DNA from 3 places in the Janthinobacterium woesei genome. Region 2 is predicted to be linked to each of the others. Evidence: predicted binding sites of a transcription regulator. Region 2 holds the regulator's gene; each other region holds the start of a gene.

Region 1 (3,219 bases), on a different contig from region 2:
TGGCAGACGGGCTGGTCAAGCCGGGCGCTCGCTTGCGTAAAGTACTGGCGCTCGTGGAATTCGCCCTGTTTGCCGATGTTGAACGAGGCGACGGGGCGGTGGTAGCCCATCACGCGGGTCCAGATTTCGCAGCGCTGGCGTTCGTTGTCGGCCAGGGTGATGGCGGCGGTGGTGGCGGTAATGGTCATGCGGTTGTCTCCTGTGGGTGTGTCGGATGGTTCGATTGGGCCTGCTTGCGGGCGATCAGTTCCGCGTCGCAGGTGGGGCAAAACTCGTGTTTTCCTGCCAGGTAACCGTGGCGCGGGCAGATGGAAAAGGTGGGCGTGACGGTAATGTAGGGTAGCGAGAAGCGGCTCAGGGCGCGTTTCACCAGTTCGCGGCAGGCGTTGGCGTCTGACAGCGCTTCCGTCATGTACAGGTGCAGTACCGTGCCGCCCGTGTACTTGCGCTGCAGCGCGTCCTGCAATTGCAGTGCTTCAAACGGGTCGTCCGTGTGGCCCACGGGCAGTTGCGAGGAATTCGTGTAATACGGATTGTCGCTGGTGCCAGCTTGCAGGATGGCGGGATAGCGTTTGCGGTCTTCGCGGGCGAAGCGGTAGGTCGTGCCTTCGGCCGGTGTCGCTTCCAGGTTGTACATATGCCCCGTCTCTTCCTGGAACTCCAGCATGCGCACACGCACATGGTCGAGCAGGCGGATCGCCAGCGCATGGCCTTCGGGCGCAGTGATGTCCCAGGCGTCGCCGCTGAAATTGCGGATCATTTCATTGATGCCGTTGACGCCCAGCGTGGAAAAATGGTTGCGCAGGGTGCCCAGGTAGCGTTTCGTGTACGGGAACAGGCCTTGCTGCATCAAGTCCTCGATGGTGGCGCGCTTGATTTCCAGGCTGGTCTTGCCCAGCTCCAGCAGGCGGTCCAGGTCCGCCAGCAGGCCTGCTTCGTCGCCGCGCCACAAATGTCCCAGGCGCGCGCAATTGATCGTCACCACGCCCAGGGAACCCGTCTGCTCTGCCGAGCCGAACAGGCCATTGCCGCGTTTCAGCAGTTCGCGCAAGTCCAGTTGCAAACGGCAGCACATGGAGCGGATCATGTTCGGCTTGAGTTCCGAGTTGATGAAATTCTGGAAGTAGGGCAGGCCGTAGCGAGCCGTCATCTCGAACAGGCGTTCCGCATTTTCGCTATGCCAGTCGAAATCCTCGGTGATGTTATAGGTGGGGATGGGGAAAGTGAATACGCGCCCCTTGGCGTCGCCCGCCATCATGATCTCGATGTAGGCGCGGTTGATCATGTCCATCTCAAGTTGCAGTTCGCCATAGCGGAAGTCCATCTCCTGGCCGGCGATCACGGGGATCTGCTCGCGCAGATCGTCCGGACAGACCCAGTCGAAGGTCAGGTTGGTAAATGGCGTCTGCGTGCCCCAGCGCGACGGTACGTTGAGGTTGAAGATCAGTTCCTGCATATATTGGCGCACGTCTTCATAGCGCAGCTTGTCCTTGCGGATGTAGGGCGCCATATAGGTGTCGAAGGAGCTGAAGGCTTGCGCGCCGGCCCATTCATTTTGCAGTGTACCGAGGAAGTTGACGATCTGGCCGATGGCGCTCGACATGTGTTTCGGCGGGCCGGACTCGATCTTGCCGGGCACACCGTTCAAGCCTTCGTGCAGCAAGGTGCGCAGCGACCAGCCGGCGCAATAGCCGGCCAGCATGTCGAGGTCGTGGATGTGCAGGGCCGCTTCGCGGTGCGCCGCGCCCACCTCGGGTGGATACACCTGGTCCAGCCAGTAGTTGGCGATGACTTTGCCCGACACATTGAGTATCAGGCCACCCAGCGAGTAGCCCTGGTTGGCGTTGGCGTTGACGCGCCAGTCGCGCCGCTCCAGGTATTCATTGATGGACGCGGCGACATCGACCTGGCCGCGTGTGGGGTGAACTGTCTGTGTAGTCATGAAACCTCCAATAAACACAACATGCGGTGTTTTTATGGAGATTAATCACTAAATGTAGTGGCGTCAAAGGTGTCGTGCAGTTGTATGGCGAATCCTTGATGCAGGTGAAAAAAAACCCGGCTTACTTTTTCGCGCCTCCCTGGCGCAGGATGAAGTAGCTCAGGCCGAAATGCGCGGCGCCGCAGGCGGCGATGCTGATGAGGGAAGCGGGCAGCACGTGCAGCCAGATTTCCAGCGGCGAGTAGGTGCTCCAGCTGGCCACGCGCATATCGAACGTGACGTAGTTCGCCAGCAGCCAGTAGAGGGCCAACAGGCCCGTGCAGATGGCGGCCTGGCGCAGCAGCGGCATCTGGCGGCGCGTGAAAACGGCCAGCAAGAACAGCAGCACGCCGGGCCAGGCACCCAGCACCTCGGGCGACAGGATGGACAGCGTGTCGGCGTCATAGCCTTCGGCAGGCGCGGCCCACTGCACTTGCAGCACGGTGAGGAAAAGGGTCAGCAGGAAGATCAGCAGCGGTTTGCGGGGCATGGCGGCGAGTGCAATAGGGCGGAGATGGAGCATTTTACAGCGCGGTCAAGCAAATGGAATGTACGCCGCCCACGCACGCATTCCTTCACCTGCGTCAAGGACTGCGTGGCCTGCGCGGGGCTATAGTCTGCACCCTGAGCCGACACGGGAAATGAACATCATGATGCTTGAATCAACCACCGCCAGCCGCGTGACGGGACCGCTGGAACTGGTCTGTCCCGCCGGCAGCCTGCCAGCCCTGAAAGCGGCCGTCGACAATGGCGCCGACACCGTCTACCTGGGCTTTCGCGACGCCACCAACGCGCGCAATTTTGCCGGTCTCAATTTTGACGAAAAGGCCATCGCCGAAGGCGTTCGCTACGCCCACCAGTATGGGCGCAAGGTGCTGCTGGCCTTGAATACCTATCCGCAGCCGCACAACTGGGCCGTGTGGCGCAGCGCCATCGATCGCGCCGCGCAGGCGGGCATCGACGCCATGATCGTCGCCGACCCGGGCCTGATGGCGTATGCAGCCCAGCACCACCCACAGCTGCGCCTGCATCTGTCCGTGCAGGGTTCGGCCACCAATTACGAGGCCATCAATTTTTATCATGAGCACTTCGGCATCGCCCGCGCCGTGCTGCCGCGCGTGCTGTCCATGGCGCAGGTGGAGCAATTGATAGCCAAGACGGAGGTGGAGATCGAGGTATTCGGCTTCGGCAGCCTGTGCGTGATGGTCGAGGGGCGCTGCGCGCTGTCCTCGTATGCG
Region 2 (3,219 bases):
AAAACCGGCGCAATTGAGGACGGAACCGTCGCCGCCCTCGTTTTCCCCGGCACCGTCATAGCGCACGGCCAGCACATCGCTGCCGAACATGCCGCCCGGCAACGCCTGGCTGATGCCTGCGCTGTTCTTGCCCAGGCTGTGCGCGTCGAGACCGGCGATATTGGCGCTGTCATGCTGCGCGTGAAACAACGGCGCGGCGGCGCTGTCCCAGTTCACATATGCAGACTGGCGCACGGCCCGGGCGATGCTGTCGAGCGCATAGCGGCCATTGTCGTCCAGCCGCGCACTGGCGGACTGGTCGGAATAACTGGCGCTGGCCGCCAGCAGCATGGCGCTGGCGGCCAGCATCAGCAAGGCGCCCAGCGACAAGGCCACCAGCAATTCGACCAGGCTCATGCCGCGCCCCAGGCGCCAGATGACCTTCATGCCGATCATGCCACTCATGCCGTTCATGCGCCGCCTCCGCCCAGCTGCAACACCAGTTTGGGCAGCGACTCTCCCGCCGCATTCACGGCGGGCTGGGCATCTGGCTGGCGGCCGCGCCAGCCCAGCTTGATGACGATGGGCGCGCCCTTGCCGCCGCTGCAGCTCCAGTGCACGCCCTGCGCCGCGCTATCCCACGCCTGTGCGTCGCGGCAGATCTGCAGGCGCGCACCTGGCAAGGCGGCATGCAGCTGCTGTTTCCACTCGGCGATATCGAATTGCGCCAGTTGCGCCGCGCTGCAGACGGCAGCGCCAACGCAGTCCGCTGCGCCGCCGGCAGCTTCGGCGCCGTCCAGTGCCGCCTCGTAGGCCAGGTTCAGGTAGGGATTGCCGGCGTCGGGGCCATACATGAGAGCGCTATTGGCGCGCATGCGCTCGGCCATGCCGGCGGCCAGTTGCACGCCGGCCGACAGCAGCGCCGACTCATGGCGCGCGCGCAAGGAAGTCAATTGCAAGATGCTGGCGCCAAGCAGGCCCAGCGCCAGTAGCAGCAGCGACACCAGCACCTCGACCAGGCTGCTGCCATTGGCCAGGAGAATTCCACGACCGCCGTTGCACATGAAACACTTCCTTTCGCAGCACGAGTCGCAGGAACAGGCGGCCCAGCTACACGATAGGCGCGCTTGACAACTCGGGCATGCGCTAGCGCAAACAGTGTGGAAACAAGACGAAAAAACGGGGAGAAACGGCGCTTGAATTGATCAGGCGGCTTGCCAGGCAAACGCTGGCGTGGTGGAAACAGGGCTGTCGATCAGCCTCACTGCAATAAGAAGACCCCCGGGAAGAGTCCCGGGCGGCGTCAGGGCTTGCGCGCCTGCCCTACTTCGGCAATGGCATCCTGGAACTCGGCCAGGTCTTCGAAATTCTTGTACACGGAGGCGTAGCGGATGTAGGCGATCTTGTCGAGGCGCTTCAATTCCTGTATGACGAGTTCGCCGATATAGCCGGAATCGACTTCGCGCAAGCCGCTGGTGAGCAGCTTTTCCTGGATGGAGGCGATGGCCGCATCCACGGAGGCGGCCGCGACGGGGCGCTTGCGCAAGGCCAGCATCAGACTGGCGCGCAACTTATCCGCAACGAACTCCGTCCGGCTACCATTCTTTTTGACGACGGCCGGCATGATAAGTTCAATCCGTTCGTAGGTGGTGAAACGCTTGTCGCATTTGCTGCAGCGGCGCCGACGCCGTATGGCATCCCCTTCCTCCGATACGCGCGTATCGAGAACCTGGGTGTCGCCATGCTGGCAAAATGGACATTTCATGGAGTCGATACAACTTTATAGTAATAATTACGGGAAACCGCCGCCCTTGTACAAAGAGCGCCCGAATCACTCCGGGCGCCCTTGGGCACGACTGGAATGTGTCAGACAGAATCTTACTCTGTATGACACATTCTGGACAGGCTCTTAAGCAGCGTACACAGGGTGCGCGTCGGCCAGCACTTTCACGGCCGCTTTCACGCGCTCGATGGTGGCGGCGTCATGCGGATTATCCAGCACGTCGGCGATCAGGTGGCCCACTTCCTCGGCTTGCGCTTCCTTGAAACCGCGCGTCGTCATCGCCGGGCTGCCCAGGCGGATGCCCGAGGTGACGAAAGGTTTTTGCGGGTCGTTCGGGATGCCGTTCTTGTTGCAGGTGATGTGCGCGGAACCGAGGATGGCTTCGGCTTCCTTGCCCGTCAGGTTCTTGGCGCGCAGGTCGACCAGCATGACGTGCGATTCGGTGCCGCCCGAGACGATGCGCAGGCCGCGCTTGATCAGCGTCTTGGCCAGCACGTCGGCGTTCTTGATCACTTGCTTCTGGTATTCGACGAACTCAGGGCTCAGCGCTTCCTTGAAGGCAACAGCCTTGGCGGCGATCACGTGCATCAGCGGGCCGCCCTGGATACCAGGGAAGATGGCCGAATTGATGGCTTTTTCGTGCTCGGCCTTCATCAGGATGATGCCGCCGCGTGGGCCACGCAGGGATTTATGCGTGGTCGAGGTGACGAAGTCGGCAAACGGCACCGGGTTCGGGTACAGGCCGGCGGCGATCAGGCCGGCGTAGTGAGCCATGTCGACCATGAAGTAGGCGCCCACTTCCTTGGCGACCTTGCCGAAACGCTCGAAGTCGATCTTTTTCGAGAACGCCGAGGCGCCGGCGATGATCAATTTTGGCTTGCGCTCACGGGCCAGGCGCTCCATGGCTTCATAGTCGATATCTTCTTCGGCCGTCAAGCCGTAGGAGACAACGTCGAACCATTTGCCGGACATGTTCAGTGGCATGCCGTGGGTCAGGTGGCCTCCTTCGGCCAGCGACATACCCATGATCAGGTCGCCTGGTTTGAGCATGGCGAAGAACACGCCCTGGTTCGCCTGCGAGCCGGAGTTCGGCTGCACGTTCGCGCATTCGGCGCCAAACAGCTGTTTCACGCGGTCGATGGCCAGTTGCTCGGCAATGTCGACGAATTCGCAGCCGCCGTAGTAGCGCTTGCCTGGGTAGCCTTCGGCATATTTATTCGTCAGCTGCGAGCCTTGCGCTTCCATTACGGCTGGCGAAGTGTAGTTTTCCGACGCGATCAGTTCGATGTGGTCGTGCTGGCGCACGTTTTCTTTTTGAATGACGGCGAACAATTCAGGATCGACGTTGGCGAGGTTGTGATCTTTTGCAAACATGTAAAAACTCCAAGTATGAGGGTGCTTGTACTGGCAGGTTGGATCGAATGAGGGGAGCCGGCGTTAAGTGAATAACAACATTG
Region 3 (3,219 bases), on a different contig from region 2:
TGCGCAGATCGAGGAATTCCTCGATGTCCATGTGCCAGGTTTCCAGGTAGGCGCAGACGGCGCCCTTGCGCTTGCCGCCCTGGTTGACTGCCACGGCCGTGTCGTTGACCACTTTCAGGAACGGCACCACGCCTTGCGATTTGCCGTTGGTGCCCTTGATGTGGGCGCCCAGGGCGCGCACTGGCGTCCAGTCGTTGCCCAGGCCGCCGGCATACTTGGCCAGCAGTGCATTGTCCTTGATGGCGTCGTAGATGCCTTCCAGGTCATCCGAAACGGTGCTCAGGTAGCACGACGACAACTGCGAGCGCAGGGTGCCCGAGTTGAACAGGGTCGGCGTCGAGCTCATGAAGTCGAACGAGGACAGCAGTTTGTAGAACTCGATGGCGCGCGCTTCGCGGTCCGCTTCATTCAGCGACAGGCCCATGGCCACGCGCATGTAGAACGCCTGCGGCATTTCGATGCGCACGTCATGGATGTGCAGGAAATAGCGGTCATACAGGGTTTGCAGGCCAATGTAGCCAAATTGCAAGTCGCGGTCGGCCACGATGGCTTTCGCCAGGCGCTCCAGGTCGAAACTGGCCAGTACCGGGTTCAGCAGGTCATTGGCGATGCCCTTGGCGATGTATGCCGGGAAATAGGTCAGGTATTCGCTGGCGGCAGCCGCTTGCGGCACTTCCTTGCCAAACACTTCCTTGCGCACCGTGTGCAGCAGGATGCGGGCCGTGACCTGGCTGTAAGCCGGGTCTTTTTCCATCAGCGCGCGCGCCGCCAGGATGGCCGACTTGTGCAGCTCTTCGACCGGTACGCCGTCGTACAGGTTTTTCACGGTTTCGGCCAGGATGGCGTCGGCATCGACGTGCTTTTCCAGGCCGGCGCAGGCGGCGCTGATCAGGTCGCGCACTTCCTGCATGTCCAGCAGGCGGCGTACGCCGTTATCGGTCACGTTCAATTGTGGCGCTGCAACTTGTGCGGCACCGCCTTGCGCTTCCTTCTGCAGGCGGCGCTCTTCCATGTGCTTGGCGCGGTACAGCACGTAGGCACGCGCCACGTCGTGCTCGCCCGAACGCATCAGCGACAGTTCCACCTGGTCTTGCACATCTTCAATATGGAAGGTGCCGCCGCCCGGGTGGCGGCGCACCAGCGCTGCCACGACGCCGTCCGTCAATTGTTCCACCAGTTCACGGATGCGTGCCGAGGCTGCGCCCTGGCCGCCGTTCACGGCCAGGAACGCCTTGGTCATGGCGATGGCGATCTTCGAAGGCTCAAATGCCACCACCGCGCCGTTGCGGCGGATGATGCGATAGTCGCCCATGGCTGCGCCCGTGCTCGCCACGCTATTGGCCGCGCCTGGCGCTGGCGATACTGGCGTTGGATGGTTGGAAATATCTTGTGGTGATTGCATTGAAGCTCCCGTTGTCAGCTAAAGTCAGCCTGCAGTTTTGCTGCCGCGTGTGTGTGGTTGAATAGAACGCCCGATATTCAGGGTTTCTTCAGGTAATTTTTGTTGCCAAATAGCAAATAATGCAAAGTCAGAATTCATACCGCCAACCTTCACTGCCGGCTGGCGCGAAACACGATCAAGGGTGGTGAAGCGCCAGTTCCAGCTGCCATACCGGCAAACAGGATAGCTTTGACAATAATTCTGAAAACGTCTGAGATGGCACTAGATATAGTTATTAAATTCGATTTCTTCACTAATTGTAGTACCCATCGAAATGGGATGCAATAGTTTTCCGGCATCCGTTGGCGTAATTTTTTGTACTTTCTTCTACGATTTCGGTTGACTTTTCAGGGCATGGATGGAAAGCCCAATGCCCGCGAAGTAAGCGCTAACGCAGGCTGTCGGCCAAGGGTTTCCAGCCAGCATTCTTGATAAAAATGCCAGTCGAAAAACGGTCCGGGATCCGTCTTCCTTCCCGGCGCGATATGTTCATGACCACGCACTTGGGTCAGTCCGTAGCGCTCCACCAGGGCCGCCGTCAATGCCGCCAGGACACGATATTGCTGTGCCTGGAAGGGGACAAAGTCCGAGCCTTCCATTTCGATACCGATGGAATATCCATTGCACTGCGGACGGCCCTCAAAGGTGGACGTACCGGCATGCCAGGCGCGCTGGCTAGCAGAAACATATTGCAGCAGCGCACCATCGCGCCGCACAAAAAAGTGCGCCGAGACCTGCAAACCACGCAGGTCGGCAAAAGAAGGATCGGCATTATAATCTACCCGGCCGGTAAACAAGTCCGACACATGCGGCGCGCCGAAGTGGCCGCCGGGCAAACTGATGTTATGGATCACCAGCAAATCGATTTGCGCGCCTTCCGGGCGGGCATCCTGGTACGGCGAATCGTAGCGCACGGCGCCGTCGCACCAGCCATCGTCATTTATCTTCCATGCCATCATCAAGCTGGGGCTCCTGTATCGTCAACTTTTGCATCCGGTAACGCAACTGGCGCACGCTGATGCCCAGTTGCCGCGCCGCCCGCCCACGATGATAGCGTTCCCGCACCAGCGCCAGCGTGATCATTTCCCGCTCGGCCTGGCATAAATATAATGCCAGCGGCAAGACTGGCGCCACGCTGCGCGGTGCCATGCCCGGCAGGGACAGTTGCCGCTCCGGCATTGCCGGCGGCGCCCGCAGCGGCGTGACACCAGCCAACGATGGCAAACCCAGGCCATCGGGGGCGATCACGCCGTCGTCGGCAAAGGCCAGCGCCCGTTCCAGCAGGTTCTCCAGTTCGCGCACATTGCCAGGAAACGCATAGCCGGCCAGCGCCGCCAGCACGGGCGGCGCCAGGCGCACGGCTTGCTGCGGCGAAAGGCGCGCCAGGATTGCCTCACATAATACCTCCAGATCGGCCAGCCGTTCACGCAGCGGCGGCACCGCCAGCTCGATCACATTGAGCCGGTAATACAAATCCCGGCGAAAGGTCGCGGCCGCCACGCCGCGCGCCAGGCCATGCTGGCTGGCGCACAGGATGCGCACATCAACGGCCTCATCCCTGCTACCGCCCAGTTTGCGCACGCGGCGCTCCTGCAGCGCGCGCAACAGTTTCACTTGCATGCCCAGCGGCAAGTCGTCGACTTCATCGAGCAGCAGGCTGCCTCCGTGTGCCGCCTGAAACAGGCCCTGGCGCTCATGCAACGCCCCCGTATAGGCGCCCTGGCGGCAGCCAAAGAACTCCGCCTCCATCAGCGCTTCGGGAATGGCGCCGCAATTGA

The links. Region 2 encodes NrdR, which represses ribonucleotide reductase genes. Its sites were predicted from a motif close to CACNANATNTNGTG; they were not measured.
Region 1: ACQ4W6_RS22505 (ribonucleoside triphosphate reductase) is a predicted target of NrdR. The motif match lies at 1,989-2,002, and genes of this name have one in related genera.
Region 3: ACQ4W6_RS06920 (ribonucleoside-diphosphate reductase subunit alpha) is a predicted target of NrdR. The motif match lies at 1,662-1,675, and genes of this name have one in related genera.

The regions. Positions count from the first base shown of each region.
Region 1 covers NZ_JBNYXW010000021.1:91,338-94,556, reverse strand. The annotation lists gene ACQ4W6_RS22515 (anaerobic ribonucleoside-triphosphate reductase activating protein) at 1-1, opposite strand, end outside; gene nrdD (anaerobic ribonucleoside-triphosphate reductase) at 1-188, opposite strand, end outside; gene ACQ4W6_RS22505 (ribonucleoside triphosphate reductase) at 185-1,942, opposite strand; gene ACQ4W6_RS22500 (hypothetical protein) at 2,064-2,471, opposite strand; gene ubiU (ubiquinone anaerobic biosynthesis protein UbiU) at 2,632-3,219, shown strand, end outside.
Region 2 covers NZ_JBNYXW010000022.1:37,460-40,678, forward strand. The annotation lists gene ACQ4W6_RS22740 (PilW family protein) at 1-453, opposite strand, end outside; gene pilV (type IV pilus modification protein PilV) at 450-1,043, opposite strand; gene nrdR (transcriptional regulator NrdR) at 1,283-1,744, opposite strand; gene glyA (serine hydroxymethyltransferase) at 1,889-3,136, opposite strand.
Region 3 covers NZ_JBNYXW010000005.1:152,456-155,674, reverse strand. The annotation lists gene ACQ4W6_RS06920 (ribonucleoside-diphosphate reductase subunit alpha) at 1-1,402, opposite strand, end outside; gene ampD (1,6-anhydro-N-acetylmuramyl-L-alanine amidase AmpD) at 1,789-2,400, opposite strand; gene ACQ4W6_RS06910 (sigma-54 interaction domain-containing protein) at 2,378-3,219, opposite strand, start outside.